4 regions of the Virgibacillus sp. DJP39 genome follow, and region 2 is predicted to be linked to each of the others. Evidence: riboswitches for the same ligand, from Rfam matches in the RefSeq annotation. Region 2 holds a riboswitch; each other region holds the start of a gene.
What was found. A riboswitch is a leader RNA that binds a small molecule or an ion and turns the genes downstream of it on or off. The one in region 2 is predicted to bind cyclic di-GMP.
Positions count from the first base shown of each region.

Region 1 (4,303 bases), on a different contig from region 2:
AATAGGTAATGTGGGAAGGACGAACGGAATAACCAGGCCATCGTATTCTATGGCTAAACCGTATCTGGATTACCAAAAACAACTGCTGAGTGAGTTCGATGAAATGAAGGACTCCGATGTTCTAATTGCACTAAATCATTACCCTGTAATTGACAATCGTTTTGATTACATAGCAAATGCAAAAGACTTGAAACTAAGAGATTATGATTTACTGATTGCAGGGCATTATCATGGAGGACAGATTCGTCTCCCGTACGCAGGTGCGTTATTTGTACCAGAGGCTTGGTATACAAATGGTGGAGTATTTCCACCCAAGGATCGAGTGAAAGGACTATGGGAATATAAAGGTATTCAACAATACGTCAGTACGGGATTAGGAAGCAGTGATGCAATTTCCTTTATGAAATTCCGTTTATTTAATCCTCCACAAATTAATTTAATCAAATTAAAAAAAATGGATAAAAACAGAACATTAGTTCCTGTCTATCAAATGATATGGTATACTAGTAAAAAAGTAAAAATTGGGTGAGACTATGAGATTAATTTTAGCTGAAAAACCATCTGTTGCAAAAAACATTGCAGATGCATTAAAAATCAAGAATAAGCGCGACGGTTATTTTGAAGGAGAAGGGTATATTATTACTTGGGCTTTTGGTCACCTTCTTCAATTATTTGACGCAAAAGACTACGACAGTAAGATGGCTAGATGGAAGATGGACAATTTTCCATTCATACCGGATGAATTTAAGTACAAAGTGAAAACAGACCCTCGCAATAGGGATAAAGCTGATGGTGGAGCGAGAAAACAGTTGAAGATTATTCAATCTTTAATGAGAAGACCGGATGTCGAGTCAATTGTTTCTGCTTGTGATTATGATCGTGAAGGACAAGTTATTGGTGACAGTATTATTAACAATCTAAAACCCAATAAACCCGTTTTCAGATTGTTAATCAATGAGTGGACGCCGGATGAAGTCCGTAAAGGGATCGAACAAATGAAGCCAAATGAAGCGATGCAGCCACTTCAGGATGCCGGGATTAGCAGACAGTGGGCTGATTGGGTTATAGGGATTAATTTAACTTCTGCAGCAACGTTGAAATATCAAAAAGGCAGTGGGAAGGCTTTGAATATAGGAAGAGTTTTGCTACCGACATTAAAAATCATTTATGATCGGGATAAAGAAATAGAAAAGTTTGTCCCAGAAGACTACTACAAGCTGACTGCAACATTCCAAACAGAAGATAACCTGGTTTATCAAGGTACATATATGGAAGGTAAGAAGGAAAAATTTAAAGAGAAGAAATCTTTAGAGTTACTTCATGAACAACTCGCTAATCAGTCAGCAACCATTATTGATAAACAGGTTGAGAAAAAGAAAGAGTTTCCACCTTTTTTGTTCAATTTGTCTAATCTACAGGGATATATTACAAGTAAATATAATGGTTGGACTTCCGATAAGGTACTAAAGGTTGCGCAATCACTTTATGAAAAAAAATTCATTACATATCCCCGTACGGCTAGTACTGCATTGGATGACAGTTTAGTAGGTAAAGCAGCGAATGTATTAAAGACACTCTCAGAAGGTTTACCTTACCAAGATGAAATTAAATTCATAAAGTCAAAACGTGTATTTAACAGTGCGAAAGTTGAAAGTCATAGTGCGATTATTCCTACATATATGAAACCATCCCGACTAACTGCAGACCAGCAATTGGTTTATACTGCCATTAAAAATCGGTTTATTATGCAGTTCATGCCGATTGCGATCTATGAAGAAACAAAGTTACAGACAAAGGTTGCAAGCATGGAAGGAAAAGGATTATTTCATTCTAAAGGTAAAGTACAACTGGTTGAGGGGTGGAAAAAGGTTGAAAGCACCCAATCTAAGGATACACTTTTACCAATTGTGCAAAAAAATGATAGTGTTACTGTCAAAGATTCCGAAGTTTCAACCCATGTCACAAAACCACCGAAAAGCCATACAGAAAGAACCCTGCTTCGCGTAATGGAAACATGCGGAAAAAGTGTTAAAGAAGAAGACGTGGAAGAAATTATGGGTGGAGTGTTAACGGGATTTAGTATAGGAACGGCAGCCACTAGAGCAGAAACCATGAAGAAGCTTAAGGATGTAGGCTATATCACTGCAGAAAATAAGAATTTAATATGTACAGCACTTGGAACAAAATTAGTAGAAACATTTCCAGTAAGTGAGTTATTTGATTTGGAGTTCACGGGACGATTGGAAAAAACGCTATCAGATATTGAAAAAAGCTCTGTAACTAAGGATGAGTTTTTACGCGTGGTATTTGATTTTACACGTAAATCTGTAGAAACTATTAGAGTGGATGAAGCAGGGATTATTAACGAAATTGCTTCAACAAAAATTTCTGTAGAACCCCTTGGAAAATGTCCTCAATGTGAAGGGATGATTATTGAGGGAAGAAAAGGATTTGGTTGTACCAATTGGAAGAGCGGCTGCAAATTTGTCATTTGGAAAAATGACAAATACCTGGCAACGATGAAAAAGAAACCCACAAAAACCATGGTAAAGTCTTTGTTAAGCAGCGGAAATGCATTTGTAAAGGGCCTGGCAAGTAAAAAAGGGAACAAGTTTGATGCCTATTTGCGATATGAGAAGAATCCAGCGAATGATTATTTTAGCTGGAAAATGGAGTTTAAAAAGTAGATTTGTCGAGATTAAATGTACAAACTACTTGTAAATGGAAATGGTTAATAGGATAATAGTACTAGTTAAGATTAAATTAAATTAAATTAAATTAAATTAAATCAGATTAAATTAGATTAGATTAGACGGGAATAGATTATTAAAATCATATTCTTAAATTCCATATGTTATAAAAAATAAGGGCAAATTCACTGAAAAGTGGACTGCGCAAAGCTAAGGGGCTAAGTTCTTAATAAGAATATGCTAGCCAGTTACCGATTCCAGAAAGAAGGACGCTTCGGTAACGATTAGTCTTTATTTTTTTGGGGAGAAGGTGTTTTGCTTGTCTGCCGGGTTAAATAAATTTGAAAAATTTAAACGAACATTATATTTATGGATTCTTCCCATAATTCTACTTGCACTAATTTCTGAGCTTGTATTCTGGAACCAGGATCCATTCAATCTGGTTGTATTACCAATTTTAATTGGCTGGTTTCTAATAACATGGTTGTTTTTATATGTAAATGTTTATTTAAGGTTTGTGGAAATTGCTAATTTGATTTTAATTAGCATTTTACATCTTTCAAAATCCTATGAGGTAATTCACGTTAAGATGGCATTAAATAATGCAATTACAACTGGTGATGCGTCATTATGGACACCACTTTTATATGTGTATATTTTTATTACATTAAGAAATGCAAAAGGCGCCACTTACTCCATTATTCTTTGGTCTTTAACATTAATAATGGTTATCATGAATTGGAGTAACATCCCTTATGCTGGACATGCATCTCTTGTTCAATATCAATTCGCAATACTGGTTTATATCATCTTTTTATTTTTTGCCAGACATATTATACGTGCCTTTACGGAATCAGAGTTGTTAGAGAAAATAGCATATCAGGACACGTTAACAGGAATCGGCAACAGAACGATGGTCTACAAATGGCTGGATCAATACTTAATGAATAAGGAACCGGTAGATCATGGATTTTCTGTAATCTTCTTTGATTTAGATCATTTTAAAAGAATAAATGATAGATATGGACATATAACTGGAGATGCAATTTTAAAAGATGTCACCTTGCTAGTCCTTAAAAATCTGTCAAAAAATGATAATTTTGGACGTTGGGGAGGAGAGGAGTTCATCATCATATGTCAGCAGCGAACGAAGGAAGAGGCAGTTGCACTAGCCGAGCTATTGAGGTTAACAATTGAGGGTCATCTGTTTGATGAAGTTGGGCAAGCTACTTCAAGTTTTGGTGTAGAGTCAGTAATACAAGGTGATACTGCTGAATCGCTAATCAATCGGGTTGATGGAGCTTTATATAAAGCTAAGCAAGAGGGAAGAAATATGGTGAAGAGTGTTTAGATTTTAATATAGGTTTGTAAAAACAGTCAAGATGGAGTTCGTAAAATGGGCTCTTTTTTTGCGGTGAAGAACTTTTCTTTCGCATAAGTGCATCTAAGATTTCTACGATTAAAGCTTGGCGATAAGCCGAGTTCTTTATTGATCGAATGTGGTTTACTTTAGGTCTTTTCATGGATACCTTGCTGTATTGTTGATACTATTGAGTAATTAATTTAGTTTAGCAAGTATTGAAAGGAATAGATTTAAATGCTAAAAGCATATT
Region 1 is NZ_JBMERP010000064.1:2,311-6,613, reverse strand. It holds gene ACOI1D_RS16345 (metallophosphoesterase) at 1-529, shown strand, start outside; gene ACOI1D_RS16340 (DNA topoisomerase) at 534-2,687, shown strand; cyclic di-GMP riboswitch class I at 2,859-2,946, shown strand; gene ACOI1D_RS16335 (GGDEF domain-containing protein) at 3,010-4,041, shown strand; gene ACOI1D_RS16330 (DMT family transporter) at 4,288-4,303, shown strand, end outside.
Region 1: linked by a shared signal. The riboswitch ahead of ACOI1D_RS16335 (GGDEF domain-containing protein) and the one ahead of ACOI1D_RS03620 (hypothetical protein) in region 2 are both predicted to bind cyclic di-GMP.

Region 2 (4,303 bases):
AAAAAATCATCTAATTCCTGGGATGTTTTTCCCTTAAACGATTGTGCAAAGGCCCTGAAAAATTGTAATCGAAAAGCATTTTTTCCATTAAGTAAGCCAGAAACTGTAGCTTTTACAATCCCTGCACCAACAACAACCCACTGCTTAAAGACGAACTCCTTTTTTGCCGCTTGAAACATAACCTTAAACGAATTCCCTTGGTAAAGGGTACCATCGAAATCAACTGTTACAACTGCCATTTCCTATCACCTCTACATCAACTATAATGCTGCATTAAGGGGATGTACACTAGAATGGCAATGAACTCTGTATTTTTCTTTTTTTCCTTCTTAATAGCTTAGCTGTTTTCCTTCTCATCTTTCCATTAACAAACGGATAAACCATCAAAGGTAATCCTGGCACTAGTGAAACCGAGACGAGCGCTAACCAATAACTTTGCTCCGAGAGGAAATAGATTAGCGATGCTGGCAAAAATGGATAAAACAATCCTACCCTTATAGATGATTCGTATTTCCCTGGAATTTCAGCTTTAACTGTATAGGTGGATTTTATTTGTTCCCCTTTTGATAGAATCACCCTTTCATGACTCAACTCAATCTGCTTGTCACTCGTATTAATGGTTCCGATTAATGGAAAAGCACCATTATTGCTAAGCTCCGACAATGGACGCGAAACCTTATCGCCCACCTTTAAGATCCCGACATCACTCCCCATTATTACTCCCTGGCTTTTGTCAGATACCTGGTACGCCAAACCGAGGTTCTGTCCAGAAGTAAGCATTGTTCCACCCATAATAACTGCAATCGTTAATCCACCCACTATATAAATCAGCTGTAATTCCATCCCCTGACTCTTCTTTTTACGCTTTTTTGTAAACTTAATTTCCCCGAAGGCAATTAGTCCTGCAAGAACCAATGCGATTACTGGTATTAATAACGGATTGCTTTGAAACTTTTCCGCCCACAACGATAAGTAGCCAATTTTCGGAATAACAATTGGTGTTTCTCCAATCGTTATTGCTTTCCCTGCAACCCACTCCTGTTTAATAGGTACAGTACCATCGGAACTTTGATCTGTATACTTATTGGCATCACCTTTTGTAATGAACCCTTCTTCACGGCTCCCACTCATTACACGATGAGCGATCCAGCCCTGTTTTGAAAGACTCCCTTCTTCTGTTTTAAAAAATATAATATCTTCTTTATGTATAGTTTTCTCTTCTTTTAAATTTTCAATGATGACCATGTCCCCCCGTTCCCAAACAGGGTGCATACTGTTTGAACGGATAACAGTAAGTAACATAGGTTCTTTTGTAATAGCTGATCCAATAGCTGCGACTAATGAACATAAGACTACTATTACTAGAACAACATTTATTATTCTCGAAACTACCTTCATAGATACAACTCCTTTCCTCTATTTTATTGTAAATCTATATCAAATTAAGCCCTCTAAAGTAGAATTCATCTGGTACAAAAGTATACCCTTCCATAAACTTAAGTAGCAGACAAAAGAAAAAAGTAGTAGTAAATCTAGTAAATAGTAGATTAATAAAGTAGACAAATGATATTTAATAAGCCCACTTAAGAGTGACGATATCAACCGATAAACCACCTATACTTGGTTTATCAACAAAACACGGCGATATGCCGAAAAAATTCTAGGAGGAATTATAAATGAAAATGAAAAAAGGATTATTAATGGTAGTTTTACTACTAGCTCTTTCCAGCGTGATGGCAGCGATGTCATTTACGACTGCTAGTGTAACGAGTGGCATGTCGTTTAATGTTAAAAATACAAACGAATCGCTCTTAGCACTTTCAGCAAGTGACGAACACAATGCATCGTTTTACAATACAGCTGGTGCAGATAAACTAATTATTGACTTGGACAAAGGTTATAATGGTGACGACTTTGGCGTTCAAAACAATAGTGATTACACTTGGGACGAGTTATTTACAGTTAAAAATAATTCTGAACACGCAATAAATGTTTCTGTAAGCACTAACCCTAAAGTTGGTATTGCAGGAATTAACACTTATTTAAAAAGTACTGAAGACTCTTGGACTAGAATAAATGGAATGTATAGTTCAGGGGATGGAGAATATACTTTTGTACTTGAACCTAACGAAGAAAGACAGATTGATCTTAAATTAGAATCTATGCAAGGTTCAAATAAACATGAAGGTCAAAGAGACTTCGATTTAATCGTTGATGCCAGCAAAGTCTCCAAGTAATATAAGTTTTTTTAAAACATCCCTAAATTGAATTTAGGGATGTTTTTGATTTCCTTATCATACGGATAAGACATAACTACCCACTATTCGGCAAAATTAGAACCAATCATTGTACACTATCTGACATAATATCCACCACAATCTAGTTATAATTAACTATGATAATAACTGGATTACTAGGAAACTGTGATATACGTCCTATATGTGGGCACCAGGGACGTATGGAGTTAGTGGTGCAACCGGCCTGATTAGAACTGGACAATTTGTTCAGTTTGATTAGGCTTTTATTATGAACTTTTTTAGGAGGATGAAAAATGAAATTTATGATTTCGCTGACGATGCTTTTTATCACTGCAACAATTTCACTTCTACATACCACTAGTTTTACAACAGCCGAGGTAAAGAATAACACAAAACTATCAGTGGTCTCTGAGGAGAATGCATTGGTCGCAATAACCTACACGAATAGTAAACAATTTGTAGTAACAAACAACACAAGCTCAACAATTAAAATAGAACGAATTGAGGTTAGTGGAGAATTTGACCATGAAATTGTTGATTTAGGAAAAAAAGGATCTCACTTTATCAGCCCTGGTGCAGTTCAACCATTTAATATTACCGGAGATCCAAATAAATTAACCGGAAAGGTAATTCAGGTAACAACAAATTGGAATAATGGTAGCGCAGTAATTAAATCAACAATACCAGATATCAAATAGAGAAAAATAAAAGGGGTAATAGAAATGATTAAGATCATAAGAAATCTATTAAATCGAGAAAACAAGAAAATTATGTTTAGCCTTGTCACATTATTAATTATCTCAGCTTCTGTTTCCGTTTATTCCTTTCTACAGCCTACAACGATTACGAACCAAATTAATGACAATACTGCACAGTTTCAAACAACGTATGATTATAAGGCCACCGTTACACCTAATGTACTTAACCCAAACGGCGGTACAATCGAGGTTGGCGATACAATTTTCAAAAAGGTGACAACAGCTATACCTTTCGACTTAAAAACTACAGTAAAATCAGAAAATCCTTTAACGATAAAAGGAACACACGAAGTAAAGTTACTAGTGAAAGCAGGAGAGCTATGGGAGAGAACGTTCCCATTGGAAGAAAAACAATACTTCGAACAAACAGGGAAAGATTTATCAATTGTCGATAATGCTTATACAATAGACATTGCAAAACTCAAAACGTTTATAACACAAGTTGAAGAAGAAATCGGTGTTAGACCTGAACAGTATGCGTTGGAAGTGATCCCAACAATTCAAGGAACGATTAACTTTAATGGAAAAGAAGAGGAGATTCAGCCACAGGAAAGGCTAGTATTTCAATACGCCTATGATGAAATTAACCTAGCTAGTGAGAAAACTTTTACATCTAATGCCTCATTTACCACGACTCAAACAATTAAGAGTACATTTCAACTAATAGGAGTTCCGCTTCCTCTTATTCCAGTCCGAACAGCTAGTACTATATTGTTTATTCTGTTACTAATCTCTGTTAGTTATGCATATAGAGATTTAGTAATCAGTCGCCACGCTCCTTCCTTGACACAAATGGAAAGAATCAATAAAAAGCATGGAAGCAGAATCATACCAGTCACTCAAAAAGTTACCACTGCAGATAAGTCGATTTTTACACTAGACACGTTTAAGTCGATCATAAAAATTGCTGATGAAAAAGAACTTCCTATTTTTTGCTGCAAAGACCATCAAGACGGTGGAGCAGCATATTTCATTGTTGATGGGGATTATATGTACAACTATGAAACTAGTAGAACAGAATTAATACGGAGTGCAAAAAAAGTAGAAGAAAGTGACAAAGCCTATGCAAGAGGTTAATCGCTTTTATCGTTTACTAATCAAGAATCCTAGCAGTAAATTGCGTCTCGTATTTTTATATCGCTATATTTCTCTTCTACTAACTTCATTCTTTTATATACTTGGCCCGCAATCACCATTTATTTTTAAGGCAGGAGTGGCAGTTTCACTGGGAATTTCAGCCTTGATCTTAACCGATCTATATAGAAAGTACGAACATAATACTACAAT
Region 2 is NZ_JBMERP010000005.1:82,002-86,304, forward strand. It holds gene ACOI1D_RS03605 (HAD family hydrolase) at 1-239, opposite strand, end outside; gene ACOI1D_RS03610 (signal peptidase I) at 289-1,398, opposite strand; gene ACOI1D_RS03615 (DUF1102 domain-containing protein) at 1,677-2,237, shown strand; cyclic di-GMP riboswitch class II at 2,408-2,491, shown strand; gene ACOI1D_RS03620 (hypothetical protein) at 2,552-2,956, shown strand; gene ACOI1D_RS03625 (DUF5305 family protein) at 2,981-4,093, shown strand; gene ACOI1D_RS03630 (sensor histidine kinase) at 4,080-4,303, shown strand, end outside.

Region 3 (4,303 bases), on a different contig from region 2:
TTATTCTAGCGATCAACCTTTTGATGAAGAAAATATAGAAACGTATTTCAATGATGCGAGATTAAACACTCTTACAGTTCTTTTAGTTGAAAAATTGAACTTAAGTGAGCAAGAGTTTAAAGAAAAATTAATTGAAAATATTATAAGAGACTCTCCAGATAAATTCAAAGAAAAGATTATTGAAAAAGCTAATGAATATTATGGATTTGAATGACTAAATTGTTATAGGTGATTTAGTGAGAATTGGACCTTCTAGTGGTGAGGAATAAATTAAGGAATCAAATTGGAAGAGTTAAATTCATTATATTATAAACAAAATGTGGGTAAAGAAATAACCTAACAGATGTTTCAGAATTTCACACCAGTTGCAATGGGAGGTTCTTTTTAAAGGGGAGAAAAAATATAATTGACGAATTCCTACACTAGTTAAAAAACTTGCTTTATTTAGTTTTCGCCCTTGTTTTTAATGAAATGACAATCGTTACAATGCTAATGGCTATTGCAACGCCTGAAATAATCATTGTAGCAGTCTGCATATTATCACCCCTTTTTTATTTATCAATGAGTTGTTTTAAGAGTGATCTCTCTAGTTATTAAGTCAATAATATCCTTTTTGCCTTCTATTTCTAGTATTGCTTTGATTTTAAAAATCCTTGGTCTAGGGTCTAGCTCTTCTTCATTTTTATATGCTAATTAATCACCCTTTATATAAACAAAACAATAGATTGTATGTATTCGTTATATTGGTTTAATACAAAGTATCCATACAGAATACCTCTTCTATTTGTTTCAAATCCTTTTATTTTAGTATCCGAAAAGTGACCGAAAAGTTTTAATATCGTATTTCTATATGCGTAAGTAAAAATCATTAACGTTGTTTTAATAGGGTTTTTGTTAACTATTTTTATGTATTCTAATGGTTATTATATGGGCGGCATGATGTAGAATACATCATCAAACTCTGTTAAATCAATGCTTTGGTTCATTTTTCACCCGTGCTAAAAAATACACAAAAAAATAACATTTATTTTCTATTTATATTAGAAATGGCGTCTTTCGTACAAAGTTTTTCACTTTGACGGAAGCGTCTTTTTATCTTTTTGGAGACATGTGTATAAAACTCCATTGTAGATTTCATGCCCCCATGACCCAACCTTTATCGTGATTGCTGCTAGGTCATTTTGTGCTTCCGTCATCAAACTAATATGCGTAAGTTTCTTAATTGCCCAATGTAGTAATAATATTTTAAAATTTTGTCCGTCCCCCCCAAAATTTTAAACAAGCGTACGTATAGATAAGTGAGATAGAGAGAAAGGCAAAATCATTGAAAGATGATTACGCAAAGCTAAAGGGGCTAAGGAATTTTCTATGTCAGCCAGCTGCCATCGGACCAATGCTATAAACCCCTCTCTTTACTAAAGTCATAAGGAAATGGACGGAGGTGACAGGTTGAAAAACAGGACAAGCGTAATACTATTATTTTTTATGATTTTATTCGTATTAGGAGCTTGCCAAAATGGTGGAAATGAAGGCGCACAGCCAAATGAAAAAAATAATACCGAACAGAAACAAGAGGAACAGAACTACCTATATGAAAGCGAAACAGTTAGGGTTATCGAAACACCAGGTTGGCAACAGCAAGACAACTCCAGTAAAAACAAAGAAAATATTATGTTTCAAAATGGGAATGTGAAAGCCATTTTAACGTCTATTTCGAATGAAAAGTCATTAGATGATATCAAAAGTGAATTGAAAGCATCGTTTGGAAATAGCGAGGCGATTGAGGAGGCTGAGCGATATCTTTCATTAAAATCGAACCGAAAAGAAAGCATTCGAACAGATATTTATTTGAATAGTGGAGAGGAACAAGTTGGAATTTTGATTTTTATGACCCCTCTTGAAGATTATGAAATAAACCAAGCAATGATAGAGAAATTTAAACAAAGCGTACTATACTTTTAAGAAAAAGGTGGAATTACAATGAAAACGATTATATTTAGTGTTACATTTGGTCTACTTTTATTATTTGCAGGGAATGTTTATGCAGCTGAGGATAAATCAGTTGTTGATCCGAGTTCAGATCTCTATGATACCTCTCGTGTAATGGAGGAAGCAGAATATGAGTTAACTGAAGAAAATAGTGAAAAAGCACTTCTTCAAGATGAATATGCGGATGATCGAATAAATGAAGCAGAATTGTCCTTTGAGGAAGGCAATGAAGAAAAGGCAGAAGAGTTGCTAGAAGATTATGAAGAACATGTGAAACAGAGTGAAGAAGATCTTGAAGCAGCAAAAGAAGCTGGAGAAGACACATCAGCAGTTGAAGAAATTGTAGTTGAAAATAGTCAAAAACGTTCAGAAAACCTAAAAGCACTTCTAGAGCGCGAAGATCTTCCAGAAGAAGCGAAGGCAGGTATTACGAAAGCATTAGAGAATCAACAAAAGTCCGAGCAAAAATTCTTAGCAGCTCTTAAAAAAGCTGAAGAAGCACAACCAAAAGCAGTAGAAAAACAAGAAGAAGCACAAGCAAAACAAGAAGAAGCACAAGCAAAAGCAGTAGAAAAACAAGAAGAAGCACAAGCGAAAGCAGAAGAGAAACAAGAAGAAGCACAAGCGAAAGCAGAAGAGAAACAAGAAGAAGCACAAGCGAAACAAGAAGAAGAACAAGCAAAAGCAGAAGAGAAACAAGAAGAAGCTAAAGGGAAACAAGAAGAGATATCAGGTAGACCATAACAATTGGAAAAGAAACTATAAAGGATAGTAATCCATATTAAAAATGGTTGCTATCCTTTATTAAAAACCATATACCTCCGATATATAGTAGAGAACTTTTTGTGTTTTAAGTGGTTCTATAAGGAGGGACATCATGGAAATGCCGAGGTTAAAAGCAACTTTGATAGAAATAAAAAAAGGTAATGATATAGAAAGAGAACGATTAATTCGGCATTATAAACCATATATAATTAACGTTGTTGGACATATTTGTAAACGATATGTGACATGGAGCAGTGATGAGAGCAGTATTGGACTGATTGCTTTTAACCGTGCAATAGACACATTTGAATACGATAAAGGGCGTACCTTTCTAAACTATGTATATCTATTAATTCAACGGGATCTAATTGACTATTTCCGAAAAGAAAAACGTCATTTGTACCCTATTTCAGATGACAATCAGTTAGAACATGATCGATCTGAAATGAAAGCGTCTCTAGAGTCGTACCAACAATCGACCAGTACTTCAGCCCTCGTGGAAGAAATTTTAGAACTCGATGAAAAACTGGGTAAGTTTAACATTTCATTTGAGGAGTTGGAGAGTCAAAGCCCGAAACATCGTAAAACTCGAATCAACGTTATGGAAATAGCTTCTGAATTTATCAAACATCGCGATTTAGTAGATGGATTAGTTGAGAAAAATGTATTTCCTGTAGCTTCTTTTACCAAAAGGACAGGGCACCGGCAAAAATCAATCGAGCGACACCGAAAGTACTTGATTACGATCATTATGATTCAACTACATCCGGAATGGAGACAGCTTTCAACGTTTGTTCAAGTCGGGCCTGGGAGTGTGAAAATATGAAAAAACATACAATTGAAGGTGTCGTGACCAAAGTGACAGAGAACGAATATGTCCTTCTCTGTGATGATGGCACGTTTAAAAATATACGGCGAACTGAACATGACGTACCGATGATGGGTGAAAGGATGATGTGTTCAGCGAAGACACAGCCTCTTCCTTTCAAGTTTGTATCTACTATAGCAATGGTGGCTATTTTGTTTATCGCTTTTTTATCTTATGGAGTGCTTCAAAATCATTCCGAGACTCACTATATAGCAGCCACTGATATTAATCCGAGTATTGAGGCTCATTTAGACCAGGATTTAAACGTGATAAAACTTTTGGCTTTGAATACCGATGGGAAACAAATCGTCAACTCCATCGAATTAGAAGGCTTAGACTTCTATCAAGTGGTTAATCTTATTATATCCGAGTCGATTTCAAAAGGCTTTTTAACGACAGAAGAAAAAGGAAGAATCGAGACTACCATTGTGAAGGTAACTAGTGACTCTGATGCCCTTTCTGAACGTGATCTAACAGAAGTGATCCAAACTCAACTTCAACGTCAGAACATTGTTGCGGATGTACTGGTATTCAATGAACCAAAGGAATTCTATGACCAAGCCAAAAGAGCGGACGTATCGATGAATAAATACAGACATTTTCAATCCTTACGAGAAAAGGGGCTCGTTCAAAATATTCATGAAGTGAAAGAGAAATCCGTTAAACAATTACAGGATATGA
Region 3 is NZ_JBMERP010000081.1:11,515-15,817, reverse strand. It holds partial or broken gene ACOI1D_RS18135 (hypothetical protein) at 1-214, shown strand, start outside; gene ACOI1D_RS18130 (hypothetical protein) at 1,071-1,196, opposite strand; cyclic di-GMP riboswitch class I at 1,305-1,387, shown strand; gene ACOI1D_RS18125 (hypothetical protein) at 1,450-1,962, shown strand; gene ACOI1D_RS18120 (DUF5667 domain-containing protein) at 1,981-2,733, shown strand; gene sigI (RNA polymerase sigma-I factor) at 2,867-3,580, shown strand; gene ACOI1D_RS18110 (anti-sigma-I factor RsgI family protein) at 3,577-4,303, shown strand, end outside.
Region 3: linked by a shared signal. The riboswitch ahead of ACOI1D_RS18125 (hypothetical protein) and the one ahead of ACOI1D_RS03620 (hypothetical protein) in region 2 are both predicted to bind cyclic di-GMP.

Region 4 (4,303 bases), on a different contig from region 2:
TACGTCTGAAATCAGCCTCTCTTGTTTCTTATAATCTTTAACAGCTCCCCGATTTTCCAAGAGAATACTTTCCAATTCTGCTAGTTTTTCAGATTTGATTTCTATCTGACTTTGGTAGTCATTTTTTTGAAATAGCACAAAGGATATGACACAAAGAGCAAGAACAAAGAAAAGAATACCAAACTTTAGAAAAGGAGCAAACTTATTCGGTTGTTGTTCTATCAGATTAATCTCCGTATTCATCTAATTGCTCCCCCCTCTATGTTACTTCCTTTAAAGCCAATCCAAGTACGTCAATATACTTAGCAGGTGTGTCGTGTGTTTTATCTATTTCGTCAACTAAATCAACAGCGATTGATACCCTTGATAGTAGCTCAGTCTTAACTTGTTGTAAAAAGGGAAAGTCCCCTCCAATTATCAGCCTTGAAATACTAGATGATCCGTTTGTAATATTATATTGATAAAAATCAATTATCCGATTTATTTCTATGATTTGATCAGCTATAAGTCGATCAGCTACTATCTCATCTACTATTTCTACCGGGAAATCCAGTTTCCGATACCTTGTGAAAATAGCTTTGTGTTGATTGAAGGCGGTTATTACTATGGAATCCTTGTTCCAGTTTACAAGAAGCACATCATTGTCTTTCGCATGTTCTTTACTATAATAGTAGCGATAAATGGACAGTGAAGTAAAATCAGCAGCTTCGGGCCTTAATCCTGCTTGTGTGAACAAAGAAATAAACGGTTCAAGCTTATCATTAGGGTACGCAAATAATAAAATCTTTTGTTGCTCGCCACCATCAAGAAGCTCAAAGTCTATTGCTGGATTATCGAAAGGGAGGTGAAAACTGTTCCCTATTTGTGTTTTAATATATCCTTTTATTTCATTTGGTTGTAAAGCAGAAGGAACACTTAATTCACGTATTACAACTGTATCATCAGGCACACAAAAGAATAACTTTTTACGTTTCCATTTCTGGGATTGAACAAGTTGCTCAACTAGTTCTTTCAATACAGCTTTGTTGCCAATTTTGCCATCAATAATAGTCCCCTCAGGCAGTTCTAATTCCCCGTATGTTATCAAACTATCTAATGATGCATTCTTATGATACGAATAACGAAGAACCCGATTTGTAATAACAATATTTACCCGACCACTTTTTACCAATGCCATGCTACCACCTACTTATATGTAAAATTGTATGTACCAATTAATGATGAAATCTCCGTAAAAATATGCTACCAAACCAGCAACAACGATGTATGGACCAAAAGGTATCGGTTGTTTGCGGCTGATAATTTTAAAGAGCAATAACAAACTGCCGACAATTGCCCCAATTATAGTCGATAGAAAAAACACGAGCAAAATCTGATTTAGTCCTAGTACGATACCAAGAATACCAAACAATTTCATGTCGCCAGCACCCATTCCACCCTTACTAGCGAGAATTATAATGGCAGTAATTCCCACTCCAGCAATTGCCCCAGTTAGTGATGTTAACCATGAATCTAGTGGGTGCAAAAAACGTAGTACAATAAACAATGGTAAAAAGAAAAGAAGAACCTTATTTGGTATCAACATGTATTTGATGTCGGATACGAGGATAATCATTAACATCGAGACGAGTAATAAACCTATAATTAACTCAAAAGTAATTCCGATTTTCCAAAAGCTAAGCGCAAACAGTAATCCTGTGGTGATTTCCACAACTGGATAGATCGGCGAAATGGTAGATTTACAATGTCGACATTTTCCAAGTTGAGTTAAATAGGATAATACAGGAACTAATTCATACCAGGCTAGTGTGTGATTACAGGAAGGACAAAACGAACGATCGTTTGCGAATGGGAGATTTTTAGGTAAACGTAAACCTACTACGTTGAAAAATGAGCCAAAAACTAGGCCGAGGATGAAAAATAAAATGGTTAATGTGATGTCCATTGTTGTTACTCCTTATGCTACTTCTTAATTACTTCTTTAGTTGGAATAAAAAGCCCTGCAACAAATAATGCAAGGCTTTGAAACGTTGTATTAAAGTATTAAGTTTATTGGGTAGTATCAGAACCCGATTCAACTGTATTAGTACTACTGGTATAGGTCCATACTTTACTAACTTTTTCAACAGTATCATTTTCACTAAAACCATCAGGAATTTCTTCTAAATAACCTAAGTCTACTAGTTTACTAAGTTTAAATGATGTTTCATCGCCTTCACCAGCAACATCTGCTAATCTAGCTGCATTCTCAAATAATTCTTTATTTGCATCTTTAGCGTCACCTTTTGCATCACTTACAACATTCCCAATCGTCGGAACTGCAATAGCTACAATAATACCTAAAATTGCTATAACTGCTAAAAGCTCTACTAATGTAAACCCTTTTTCTCTCTTTATCTGTTTCTTTATCCGTTCAAACATGTTGACCCCACCCTTTACTAGATTAGTTTTAAAATAAAACTAGTTGGTCGGTTGCACTACTTGCTCCTGATTACCAAAGTGCCCTATGTAAAGGTAATCTATCAACGCATCCTACGTTAGTCCTATATTAAGTATACTCTATAACCTTACATAAATCTACCATTTCTACTATATTTTTTCAAATAATGAAAACATTGGTATCACAACCGCCATGATAATACTACCTACAATAACGGTAAGTACAATAATCATTAATGGCTCGATTAAAACTTTTATTCTATTAGATAACTGTTCTACTTCTTCCTCATAAAATTCAGCAGCCTTCATCAGCATATGATCTAATGTTCCCGTCTTCTCCCCGATTTGGACCATCTGTACAACTAGAGCTGGAAATGCCCAGTGATCTTTCATTGGCTTAGTCAAAGATTCACCCACAGCTAACGATTGTCTAGACTTTGCGAGAATACCTTGGATAACTTTGTTGTCAACAACTTTTTCCGTGATTTCCACTGACTGTAGAATTGGTACTGAACTATTAAATAGGGTACTTAAGGTTTGAAGCATACGAACTAATGCACCTTTATGTACCAGGACCCCTATAAAAGGGAATTTCATCTTCACCACATCTAGTCGGTAATTAAAGCGATCAAATTGCATTAAGTATTTAATTACTAAAGTAGCTATTATAATTAATAGAAATAAAATCCACCAATATGCCGCAGCAAAGTTACTCAAGTTAAGTACAATCCGTGTAAACATCGGTATCTCTTCTCCGAAGGAGCGAAACATACTAACGAACTGTGGAACAACAAAGACTAACAAAAATGTACTTAAGAAAAGTGTGATTATCCCGACTACAGTTGGATACAGAACAGCCGATACTATTTTCTGTTTGTTCCGGTATTCTTTCTCATAGTAATCAGCCATCTGATTTAAGATTTCATCTAACTTACCACTCACTTCACCTGCGTGGATCATATTTCTTAGTAAGGACGGAAAAACCATCGGATGCTGTTCAGTAGCAACTGATAGCGATCTCCCATTATCAAGTTGCTTATCAATAGAAGTAAGAGCAACCCGTAAAGCGTAATTATCTGTTTGCTTTACCATTGTTTTTGTAGCATCAGAGAGAGAGATTCCAGCTCGTATAAGCGTTGAATATTGTCTTAAAAATATAACAAAATCTTTATTTTTAACTTTTCTATTTAGAATGATATCTTTATTCCATGGCTTAGTCTCAGCAATATCAATAATGATATGTCCATCCTTTTCAAGGGTTTGGATTGCTTCTTGCTTTGAGTCTGCTTCAACTTTACCACTTATTTTTTGTCCCGATAACTTTTTGCCAGTGTATTGGTAATTCATACTCTACAAATTCCTTTCCTGCAAAAAAGGCGCAATACTTTCTGGAGTAACACGATTTTCCTGCAGTAACCGCTTCAAGTCCATTTCAAGCGTATGCATCCCGTGTTCTTTTGATGTTTGCAGTACATTTTGTATCTGGTGCAGCTTCTCATTTCGGATTAAATTTTTCACTGCTGAATTATTAACTAAGACTTCAGTAGCCACTACTCTGTCCCTTCGATCCTTTGTAACTAACAGCCGTTGTGAAATAACTGTTTTTAATATAGATGCTAATTGAACTTGAATTTGGGCATGTTGATTAGGTGGAAACACGTCAATTATACGTTCGATAGTTGATACCGCATCCGTAGTATGTAGTGTTCCTAATACCAAATGGCCTGTTTCAGCTGCTGTAATTGCGGTGGAAATCGTTTCGAAATCCCGCATTTCTCCAACCAAGATAACATCTGGATCCTGTCGTAAGCTAGACCTCAATCCATTCGCGAAACTGGTGGTGTCAAACCCAATTTCTCTCTGA
Region 4 is NZ_JBMERP010000023.1:6,935-11,237, forward strand. It holds gene ACOI1D_RS09615 (hypothetical protein) at 1-243, opposite strand, end outside; gene pilM (type IV pilus biogenesis protein PilM) at 260-1,177, opposite strand; gene ACOI1D_RS09625 (prepilin peptidase) at 1,190-1,945, opposite strand; gene ACOI1D_RS09630 (competence type IV pilus major pilin ComGC) at 2,050-2,421, opposite strand; cyclic di-GMP riboswitch class II at 2,460-2,542, opposite strand; gene ACOI1D_RS09635 (type II secretion system F family protein) at 2,590-3,786, opposite strand; gene ACOI1D_RS09640 (type IV pilus twitching motility protein PilT) at 3,790-4,303, opposite strand, start outside.
Region 4: linked by a shared signal. The riboswitch ahead of ACOI1D_RS09630 (competence type IV pilus major pilin ComGC) and the one ahead of ACOI1D_RS03620 (hypothetical protein) in region 2 are both predicted to bind cyclic di-GMP.